Regions from separate parts of the Methylobacterium sp. Leaf466 genome, predicted to be linked through region 2. Evidence: predicted binding sites of a transcription regulator. Region 2 holds the regulator's gene; each other region holds the start of a gene.

Region 1 (3,720 bases), on a different contig from region 2:
CTCGCCGGACGCACTAGCGGACGGGCGGGCGAGAAAGTCTCCTGACCGGCGCCATGCCCCGGAACAGTCCGATGCGGCATCATGGCGACAGGGTATGCCGAACCCTAGTCCGCATCGGCCGGTTTGACCGTCATGACCGAGAAATCATCTGATCCCACCGTGCAAATCGTCGATGCCCGACGCCGTGAGATGGCTATCGAGCACCTGCTCTTCGGGACCATCCGCTTTGTCTCGCAGCACCACCCTGAGCTCCTCGATCAACTCGATGCCAGCCTCGACCATCTATGGGATAAGGGGCCAGATGGTGAGCGTGACGACGAAGCCGTACGGGAGGTCGCGCGCCGCTTCGTCGGGAGCCTGCGTGCGGAGCGGTGACTCGGCCGATGGAGCCCATCATGAGCGGCCTCCCCAACTTTCCTCCCGAAGCCTTCGCCAAGCAGGATCGCACGCCGGACGGGCTGTTCTACGCGCAGGCGCGCTTCGTCACGCATATCGACGACGCGGCCATCGACGCCGTGACCGACCTGTACCGCACGCTACTGCCGCCCGGTGGCCGCATCCTCGACCTGATGTCGAGTTGGATCAGCCACCTGCCTGCAGAGGTCGCCTACGGGGGTGTAATTGGCCATGGCCTCAACGCTGAAGAACTCACCGCCAACGCACGCCTGACGCAGCACTTTGTGCAGGACCTCAACGCCGACCCCATCCTGCCGTTCGACGACGCCAGCATCGATGCCGCCCTGATCTGCGTCGGGGTGCAGTACCTACAAGATCCCGTGGCCGTCCTGCGCGAGGTCGCACGTGTGCTGGTGCCGGGCGCACCCGTGATCGTCACCTTCTCGAACCGCTGTTTCCCCACGAAGGCGGTGGCCATTTGGCGAGCCGTCGGCGGGGATGATCATGCTCGGCTCATCGCACTGTACCTGCAGCACGCAGCGTTCTCGGCGATTGAGGCCAGGGTGCTACTGCCGGAAGGTGGACCCACTGATCCGATGCGGGCGGTGATCGGACGAACCTCGACGCCGAAAGCGGACGCGCAGTAGCGCAGGCGGCGGGCGGAGGGTTGCCTAAGCTTTAGCAGCGGCTGTCTCACGGCCCCTCAGCTACAGGGCAAGGCCAAGCTGACGTGGCTCTTCCCCCGCGCCATGTCGCAGCCCGGATAGCGACACCCCGATCAGTCGCACGCTGCGGCGTAGGGGAAACACGTCCCGCAGCAGGCCGAGGCTGATCTCCGCCAGCGATTCGCGGCTTTCCACCGGCATTGTGAGGGAACGCGCCCGGGTGATCTGCTCGAAGTCGGAAAATTTTACCTTCAGGGTGACGGTGCGGCCGGCGACGCCCTTGCTCGCGCAGACCGTCCAGACCTTGTCGAGGATCGGCTGTAGCCGCTCGCTGAGAACGGCGAACTGGGTGGTGTCCTCGGAGAAGGTGTTCTCCGCCCCCACCGACTTGCGGATGCGATGTGCCCGAACGGGTCGGTGATCGATGCCCCGGGCGACGTTGTGGTAGTAGCCGCTCGAGCTGCCAAAGATGGCCTGAAGTTCACTGAGCGAGCGTGCCTTGAGGTCGCCGCCCGTGAGGATGCCAAGGCGCTTCATCTTGGCCTCCGTCACGGGGCCAACGCCATGGAAGCGTCCGATGGGCAAGGCCTCGACGAAAGCTGGTCCCATGGCCGGGGTGATGACGAACAGGGCGTCCGGTTTTCGGTAGTCGGAGGCAACCTTCGCCAGGAACTTGTTGTAGGAGACACCCGCAGAGGCCACGAGGCCGGTGCGAGCCAGGATCTCCGCCCGAATGGCCCGTGCAACCGCGGTGGCGGTCGCGAGCCCTTGGAGGTTCTCGGTGACGTCGAGGTAGGCTTCGTCGAGAGACACCGGCTCGATGGTCGGGGTGTGCTCGGCGAACACCGCCTGGATCTCGGCGGAGATCGCCTTGTAGACCTCGAAACGCGGCTTGACGAAGACGAGGTCGGGGCAGAGCCGCCGGGCGGTGACCGAGGGCATTGCCGACCGAACGCCGAACACCCGTGCCTCGTAGCTCGCCGCTGCCACGACACCGCGTTCGCGTGATCCGCCGACCGCCAAGGGGCGCCCGCGCAGGGCCGGATCATCGCGCTGCTCGACGGACGCATAGAACGCATCCATGTCGATGTGGATGATCTTCCGAGCGACGGCGACAGGTTCGGTCAAGGGTGCTGTATCGTTCGGCATTCCCGCCCCTGAAGCACCGGACGACGGGCTGCGCACCGACACGCAGCCTTGCCCTTTTTCACCGGCTACCCTCATATAGAACATAACGCGAACTGAGGCGTTTTCGGAAGGTGCTGCGAAGGGGATTTGCAGATCATGGCCCGCTACCGCTTTCACGCAACCAATGGCTACGCCCTCGTTCTCGATGCCATTGGCAAGGATGTGCGTTGCCCCGGACGCCTGATGCGTCGGGCTGTGGCGGTCGCCAAAAGCGTCATGGACGAACTCGATGATCAGGAGGAATGGTCGGAGTGGAGCGTCACCGTGCACGACCTCAGCGGTCGTCGTGTGTTGGTGCAGCCCTTCGTATCGCAGGCCGGTGGCGCCTTTCAGGCAGCTTGAAACCAGCGCGAGTTGGCCATGCTTGTAGAAAAGCATGATAGGCACCGAGTTTGACCCTGCCTCGATTTGATATTTCTTAGAATTTCGGGTCTTTAGATAGAGATCCGCCGGGGTAAAACTTCGTGTTTATTGACAATTAGGCTCCGCAGCCGTGACCCGCACGACCGTCTGCCGTCGCTTTCGGTCGTGCGGCTGGAATGCTACCCACCCGCCTCATCACGAGGGGCTATCCAATGACCTTCCCGACGCGACGCGCCGTGTTCCTGGCCGTCTTCATGGGCTGCGTTCCGGCTTTTGCGCAGACCTCGGTCCCCGCCGGTCCGGAGACGGTCGCCTCGCAGGCCGTCATCCGCAAGCTGAACGCCTATGTCGGGCTCTTGAACCGGACGCTCCGCGCTTCGGAGTCGATGGCGCGTTACGGAAGCTGGGTGAACATGCAGACCGGCCCGACAGGTCGTGAGAGCATCGTGTACGGGCTCTACTCACTCTATGACGTGCGCGACGAGATCGCGAAGGCGAAGGCGGCCGTGAGTGCGGAACCACGCATGGCGGAGCTCGACGCGGCCATCCCACCGTACGTCGCGGCCTATGAAACGCTCGCCCCGCTGATTGCGCAGGCGAACGGCTATTACGAGCGGGCGGACTACAAGGTCGACAAGATGGCGGAGGGCAAGACTTTGCACGGCAAGCTCGCGCCTGCCGGCAATGCCTTCCTGGAAGAACGGGCGAAGCTCGAACCGCTCTTCGCCCGTGAGAAGCTTAAGAGCGACGAGGCAGAGCTCGCGCTGATCGAGAAGCAGGAAGGCCGCAAGGCGCGCTGGATCGTCGCCAACGTCATGCTACGAGCGCGTCCGGTGGTGGAACTGCTCCCGCGCGAAGCTAGGCCCATCGTTGACCTGCCGGCCTTCGACGCCGCACTCGCCACTTATGCCTCGGCCGTCAGGAGCATGGACGAGTATACCACGGCCGAGCCGGGCTCCTTCTCCGGCTTCGAGGGCCGACCGGCTTCCTGGCTCGGCAAGCTACGCGAGTTCCGCGAGAAGCTCGGCCGCGCGAAGGGTGACGCACGCCGCGGCCGTATCGACACAACCTGGATCGTGAACGACTACAACACCCTGATTTCGTCCTC
Region 2 (3,720 bases):
GGGCGCTCCTCCTCGGGCTCGTGGCCGCGCTCCTCGGCTTCGTGGCCGGGGCCTGGCGCGTCGCCACGGTGGCGAGCCCGATCCTTGCCCGCACCACGATCGCGCCGCTCACCGGGTTCATCGAATCCCTCGACGAGCGCGAGGAGGGTGCGCGCCTGATCATCCGGGTCGAGAGCTTCGGCACCCTCGCCGCCGAGGCCCGGCCGACCCGGGTGCGCGCCTCCTACAAGGCACCCCGCCCCCTCAAGCCGGGCGATTTCATCGCCGCCAATGCACGCCTGCTGCCGCCGCCCGAGGCGGCGCGTCCGGGCGGGTACGACTTCGGCCGCGACGCCTTCTTCCGCGGCCTCGGCGCGGTGGGCTCCCTCGTCGGCAAGATCGAGGTCAAGCCGCCCCCCGGGCCGGTGCCGGTCCGGTTGCGGGCGGCCGCGGCGGTGGACGACGCCCGCAACGCCCTCACCCGGCGGATCACCGACGCCATCGGCGGACAGGCCGGTGCGGTCGCCGCCGCCCTGGTCACGGGCAAGCGCGGCCTCATCGACCAGCAGACCAACGACGTGCTGCGGGACGCCGGGATCTATCACGTGGTCTCGATCTCGGGCCTCCACATGGTGCTGGCGGCCGGGGTGGTGTTCTGGCTGGTGCGCGCGATCCTGGCGGCGGTGCCTTTCCTCGCCCTGCGGGCACCGATCAAGAAGATCGCCGCCGCCTTCGCGATGGTCGGCGTCACCGCCTATTGCGTTTTCTCCGGCTGGGACATCGCGGCCGAGCGCGCCTGGATCATGACCCTGGTGATGCTTGGCGCGATCCTGGTCGACCGCCCCGCTTTGAGCATGCGCAACCTGGCGCTGGCGGCCCTGATCGCGCTCGCCCGCGAGCCGGAGGGGCTGCTCGGCCCGAGCTTCCAGATGTCGTTCGGAGCCGTCGCAGGCCTCATCGCCTGCGCCGGATATCTCGACGGAAGCGGCCTGCGCCGCGAGGCCGACGGCCGCGTCGCCCGCGCGATGGCCACCGTCGCCGCGGCGGTCGTCGGAACCCTCGCGACGACCCTGGTGGCGCAGATTGCCACCGCACCCTTCTCCACCTACCATTTCCAGGCGGTGCAGCCGTTCGGCCTCGTCGGCAACGCCCTGACCCTGCCGCTGGTCTCGCTGGCGGTGATGCCCGCGGCGGTGCTCGGGATCCTCGCCTACCCCTTCGCCCTCGACCAGCCGGTGTGGTGGCTGATGGGGCTCGCCGTGCAGGGCATGCTCGCGATCTCCGCCTGGATCAGCGGCTTCGGCCACGCCAGCGTCATGGTGCCCTCCTTCGGAGCCGGTGCCCTGGCCTGTCTGGCCGCCGCCCTGATCGTCCTCGCCCTGCCCGTCTCAAGCCTGCGCTGGCTCGGACTGCTGCCGGCCGCCATCGGGGTCGCCCTGGCGGCGATCCCGATGCGCAACGACATCTACGTCGACCGGGAGGGCGCGGGAGCCGCCGTTCGCGACCGGTCGGGCCGCCTGGCCGCGCTCGGGCGACCGCCGGCCTTCGTCATGGAGCAATGGCTGAAGGCGGAAGGCGATTCGCGCCAGGCCACGGACGTCATCGCCGCATCCCCGGCGCGCTGCGACCGGCTCGGCTGCACGATGGAGGCGCAGGACGGCCGCCGCATCGCGCTGCTCAAGGACCGCCGCGGCTTTCGCGAGGACTGCGTCCGGGCGGATATCCTGATCTCGCGTCTCGAAGCGCCGACTGCTTGTGCCGCCGCCGTCATCGTCGACAGACGCTTTTTGCGGGACCACGGCGCCACTGCGATCCGCCTGACGGACGGGGCACCGACACTGACGACCGCGCGTGCGCCCGGCGTCACCAAACCCTGGCGCCCGTCCACGGTGGCGCCAAGCCCGGCACCCACGCCGGACCCGGTGACGGCACCGGAAGCCACCGACGACGAAACGGTACCCGACACCCCTTCGTCGTCGCCGGCGGAGCGGCTTCAGTAGCGCCGCACGAGACTGACCAGGCGACCCTGGATGCGAACGCGGTCGGGGCCGAGCACCCGGGTTTCGTAGGCGGGGTTGGCCGCCTCCAGGGCGATGGACGAACCGCGGCGGCGCAGGCGCTTCAGGGTCGCTTCCTCGTCGTCGATCAGCGCGACGATGATGTCGCCGGTGTTGGCGGTCTCCTGCTTGCGGATGACCACAAGGTCGCCGTCGAGGATGCCGGCCTCCACCATCGAGTCACCGCGCACTTCGAGGGCGTAATGCTCGCCGCCCGACAGGAAGTCCGGCGACATCGCGATGGTGTGGCTCTGCTCCTGGATCGCCGAGATCGGTGTTCCCGCAGCGATCCGCCCCATCACCGGCACCATCACCGGCCGCCCCGCCTCGTCGGTGACACGCGCCATCGGCGGCTTGGCCATGGTCGGCCGCGCGACCGGCACATGGCTCTGTCCCGACTGGTCCCGACCCTTGCCGCCCTCGACCACGCTCGGCGTGAAACGCCGTGCCTCGACCGGTGCCTCGGACCGGGCCGGCATGGTGCCGCCGAGGCTCTCGGGCATCCGGATCACCTCGATCGCCCGGGCGCGATTGGGCAGGCGCCGCAGGAAGCCCCGCTCTTCGAGGGCGGTGATGAGACGGTGGATGCCGGATTTCGACTTGAGGTCGAGCGCGTCCTTCATCTCGTCGAAGGAGGGAGGAACACTGCTCTCCTGCATCCTCTGCTGTATGAACTGCAGCAGATCCAATTGCTTGCGCGTCAACATCCGACGACCCACACTCTCGCGACACCAACCGCGACACGACATCGCAGAAACAAATCACGAACAGGCTAGCCGTTCTTTAAGTGTTCTGCAAGGGTTCCGATCCGACCCGTGTCGTGATCGATCCGGAGGAAACGGACGCCGCTCGCCGTCGCGGCGGCGGGCCGGCGGCGCCCACGGGATACGGGTCGCGGCGCTGTGAATGGTCGGCGACCTCATGCGAGAAGACGGAGATCTCGACCGGGCTCGGGGAAACCGCCGCAACGCCGGACGGTGCCCGCAGACCCGAACACGGCCGCTCCGGTCGCCACCGCAGGAAGACTGATCCGTGATGCGCACCGACATGCCGACCCTGGTCCGCCTGGAGGACTACCGGCCGAGCGACCACCTCATCGACCGGGTCGACCTCGACGTCGTGCTGCATCCCACCGCGACCCGGGTGGTCTCCCGCCTCGGCCTGCGTCCCAACCCGGCCGGCCGCATCGGCTCACCGTTGGTGCTCGACGGCGAGGACCTCGTCCTCGTCCGCATCGCCCTCGACGGCAGGGTGCTCGACGCGGGATCCTTTTCCGTCGATGCCACCGGCCTGACCATCGCCGATCCGCCCCGGGCGCCCTTCACCCTGGAGATCGAGACCCGGATCGACCCGTCCGCCAATACCCGGCTCATGGGGCTCTACCGGTCGAACGGGGTCTATTGCACCCAATGCGAGGCCGACGGCTTCCGCCGGATCACCTACCTCCTCGACAGGCCGGATGTCCTGTCGGTCTGCACCACCCGGATCGAGGCGGACCGCGACGAGGCGCCGGTGCTGCTCGGCAACGGCAACCTGGTGAAGGCCGGCGAGGCGGGCCCCGGTCGCCATCATGCCGTCTGGCACGATCCCCACCCGAAGCCCGCCTATCTCTTCGCCCTCGTGGGCGGGCGCCTCGACCGGCTCGATCGGGCCTTCACCACGATGGAGGGCCGCGCGGTCACGC
Region 3 (3,720 bases), on a different contig from region 2:
AGGCGTGGACCTGGGCCGGCGTGCGCGGGCAGTCGGCACCCCGGTCGAGGCAGGCGCGCACGGCGCCGTCGGACAGGACGTTGCAGGAACACACGATCATATGCGGCCCCTCAAGCGAGACGCACGGGGGAGGACACCCCTACGGACCGGCCTTTTCTGAGCACCGACATTCACTTGCCCGTCTTTTTAGAACGATTGAAATCTACTGTTCTTTCAACAACTTAGCGGGTCTCTGCGCGGCCCGCAAGCCGATTGGGGGCCCTCATGCCGAGCCATGAGCCGCACGCAGGGTCCGCATCGGTGTGGACGCAGGACGAAGGGATACCGGCGCGGGCACAACCCGGCCGACGCCGGCCGGCGACAATCCGTCAGCGGGCGAGTTCGCGCAGGCCGAGGCGGATCAGCACCTTGGTCTCGGCGCCCTCCCCGGCCTCGCGCAGGGCGGCGGCGATGGCGGAGGAGGCCTGGACCGGGGCGTAGCCGAGGTTGACCAGGGCCGAGACCGCATCGGCCGCCGGTTGCGGCGCGGTCCGGTCCTCGACGGCGCCGGCGAGGGCGAGGACGGCGGGGTCGAGGGACGCGAAGGCCGGCGCCTTGTCCTTGAGTTCGGCGACGAGGCGGGCGGCGAGGCGCGGTCCGACGCCGGGTGCCCGGCTGATGCCGGTCTTGTCGCCCGTGGCGATGGCAGTGGCTAGCGCCGGCGGCTCGAGGACGGACAGCACCGCGAGCGCCACCTTGGCCCCCACCCCCTGCACGCCCTGGAGCAGGCGGAACCACTCGCGCTCGGCGTCGGACCGGAAGCCGTAGAGGCGGATCATGTCCTCGCGGACATGGGTCTCGATGGACAGGGCGGCGGCCTCGCCGACGGCGGGCAGGCGCTGGAGCGTGCGGGCGGAGCAATGCACCACGTAGCCGACCCCGTTCACGTCGAGGATCACCACGTCCTCGCCGAGCGAATCCACCACGCCCTTCAGCTTGCCGATCATGCGTTGTCCCTTACCCTCGCCGCACGTTCCTGTAGATGACCCCCACAGGACTTCCAGCCACACTCAGACACGCTCTTCGAGGATGCCCGCATGATGCGCCTGCCCGTGATCGCCCTCGTCCTGCTCGCCACGGCGGGCGCCCGCGCGCAGGAGGACGCCGCTCCGAGCGCCGACCCCACCAAGGTCCGTGCCGGGGCCTACGTCCTCGATCCGGCGCACGGCAAGATCACCTGGTCGGTCAGCCACCTGGGGTATTCCACCTATTACGGCCAGATCACAGACGTGGCCGCCAAGCTCGACCTCGACCCGAAGGAGCCCGCCAGGAGCCGCCTCACCGCCACCATCGGCATGGCCAGCATCAGCGGCATCAACGCGGCGCTGGACGCCCACCTGCGCGGGCCCGACTTCTTCGCCGTCGCGGGCTTTCCCGCCGCCACCTTCACCGGCACCGGCATCGAGCCCACCAGCCCCACCACCGCGCGCGTCACGGGAGATCTCACCCTGAAGGGCGTCACCAGGCCCGTCGCCTTCGACGCCACCTTCAACCAGTCCGGCGTCAACCCGATCGACCGGCGCTACACGGTGGGCTTCGACGGACGCGCGGTGATCAAGCGGTCGGAGTTCGGCATCACCGCCTTCCTGCCGGCGGTGGGCGACGAGGTGACCCTGCGTCTCGAGGGCGAGTTCAAGGCCGCGACCCCGACGCCCTGACCTCGGCGCCCGTCAGCCTTTCGCCACCGCCTTGGCCAGGGCCGCCGCGATGCGCGCCGCCCCCGGCCCGGCCACCGCGCCGGGCGCGTGCCGCCGCCGGATCGCATGCGCGCCGCGATGGCTGGCGTGGGTCACGGCGATGGCGAGGGCGTCGGCGGCGTCGGCGGTCTTGAACTCCGCCTTGGGCATCAGGAACATCACCATCGCCTGGATCTGCGCCTTGTCGGCGTGGCCCGAGCCGACCACGGTCTTCTTCACGAGGTTGGCGGCGTATTCGAACACCGGCAGGCCGGCCAGGGCCGGCACCAGCAGGGCGATGGCCCGCGCGTGCCCGAGCTTGAGCGTCGCCTGAGCGTCCTTGTTGACGAAGGTCTCCTCCACCGCGACCTCGTCGGGGGCGAACCCCTGGACGATCCGGCTGATCCCCTCGTGCAACTCGCGCAGGCGCAGGGCCAGCGGCAGGTCGCCGTCCGAGGTCACGACCCCGCAGTCGACGTAGGCGAGCTTGGTCCCGACCACCGAGATCAGGCCCCAGCCGGTTCGGCGCAGGCCCGGGTCGATGCCGAGGATACGGGTCGGGGCCTGGCTGGTCATCACACTCTCCCTGCCACGCGGACCCTGCCGCTGTCTTTCGAAACATATCATGAACGGATGCGGATCCCTGAGTCGACCGGGGTGATACGCGAATGTCACGGCGGGCCGCCCCGAACCGGACGCCTGAGCGACGCGGCTTGCCTTCGGTGCGGTGCATACATAAAACGCGATTCGAAAATGCCTTTTAAAACAGTACTTTAGTTTCATTCAAAAGAACGGAGCCCGAGCCCCTCGCCGATCGCGCGAGCCCGTTCGGCTGCCGAATGCGGAGCCTTCCCATGCCATCCCACCCCCTCGTGCGACGTGCGGCCCTCGGCGCCCTGCGCCGGTCGGCCCTGGCGGCGTCGATCCCGCTGGCCGTCGGCGTCGCGCAGGCGCAGGAGGCCCGCGCGCCTGCTGGCGGCAGCGTCACCCTCGACGAGTTGCGCATCGAAGGCGACGGCCGCGGCGGGGCGGGGATCGGCACACCGGGCACGCCACGGGGCATCGAGACGGCCAAGGGTCCGGTCAGCGGCTACGTCGCCACCACCAGCGCCACCGCCACGAAAACCGACACGCCGCTGATCCGCACGCCCCAGTCGATCAGCGTGGTCGGCACCGAGCAGATCCGCGCCCAGGCCGCCCAGACGGTCTCGGAGGCGGTGCGCTACACGCCCGGCATCTTCGCCAACCAGTTCGGCCAGGACCCGCGGGTGGACTGGTTCATCATCCGCGGCTTCTCGGCCACCGAGGGTGGGCTGTACCGGGACGGGCTGCAGCTCTTCCAGACGGGGTTCGCCAACTACAAGGTCGACGCCTTCGGCGCCGAGCGCATCGAGGTGCTGCGCGGCCCCTCCGCCACCCTGTTCGGCGGCAGCCCGGTGGGCGGCCTTGTCAACATCGTTTCGAAGCGCCCGCCCCTCGACCCGCTCCGCTACGTCGAGGTCGGCGGCGGCTCGTTCAACCAGGTCTACGCGGCGTTCGACGTCGGCGGCCCGGTCGATCAGTCGGGTCATTGGTTCTACCGGGTCACCGGCCGGGTGCAGAAGGCCGACGCCCCCGTCGCCCTGGCGGGGGACGACCGCTACTACATCGCGCCCAGCCTCACCTATAAGCCGGACGGGGCGACCACCTTCACCCTGCTCACGAGCTTCCAGCGCGACGAGGCCGGCGGTATCGCGCAGTTCTTGCCCTACCTCGGCACCGTCCGGCCCCAGGCGCTCGGCATCCGGATCGACCGCCGCTTCAACTCCAGCGACCCCCTCGTCGACGGCTACAGCCGCAATCAAGCCAACGTCGGCTACGAGTTCGAGACCCATCTGAGCGACGTCTGGACCGTTCGCCAGAACCTTCGCTATTCGTTCACCGAGGTTCAGGACCAGCGCTACGTCGGCAACGGCTACGCCAATACCGCGCAGACCGAGCTCGCCCGCTACGGCTTCCTGACCAC

Evidence for each region. Region 2 encodes LexA, which represses DNA repair genes until DNA is damaged. Its sites were predicted from a motif close to TGTTCNNNNTGTGTTCNG; they were not measured.
Region 1: the regulator LexA is predicted to act here: its motif matches at 2,287-2,304, upstream of dinB (DNA polymerase IV).
Region 3: the regulator LexA is predicted to act here: its motif matches at 2,330-2,347, upstream of ruvC (crossover junction endodeoxyribonuclease RuvC).

The regions. Positions count from the first base shown of each region.
Region 1 covers NZ_LMRC01000007.1:920-4,639, reverse strand. Annotated here, with positions in the region: gene ASG59_RS04855 (hypothetical protein) at 133-375, shown strand; gene ASG59_RS04850 (methyltransferase domain-containing protein) at 396-1,043, shown strand; gene dinB (DNA polymerase IV) at 1,104-2,210, opposite strand; gene ASG59_RS21170 (hypothetical protein) at 2,346-2,591, shown strand; gene ASG59_RS04835 (YiiG family protein) at 2,825-3,720, shown strand, end outside.
Region 2 covers NZ_LMRC01000012.1:121,004-124,723, forward strand. Annotated here, with positions in the region: gene ASG59_RS06945 (ComEC/Rec2 family competence protein) at 1-1,979, shown strand, start outside; gene lexA (transcriptional repressor LexA) at 1,973-2,743, opposite strand; gene pepN (aminopeptidase N) at 3,072-3,720, shown strand, end outside.
Region 3 covers NZ_LMRC01000023.1:38,556-42,275, forward strand. Annotated here, with positions in the region: gene ASG59_RS09840 ((2Fe-2S)-binding protein) at 1-100, opposite strand, end outside; gene ruvA (Holliday junction branch migration protein RuvA) at 369-986, opposite strand; gene ASG59_RS09850 (YceI family protein) at 1,077-1,697, shown strand; gene ruvC (crossover junction endodeoxyribonuclease RuvC) at 1,710-2,291, opposite strand; gene ASG59_RS09860 (TonB-dependent siderophore receptor) at 2,570-3,720, shown strand, end outside.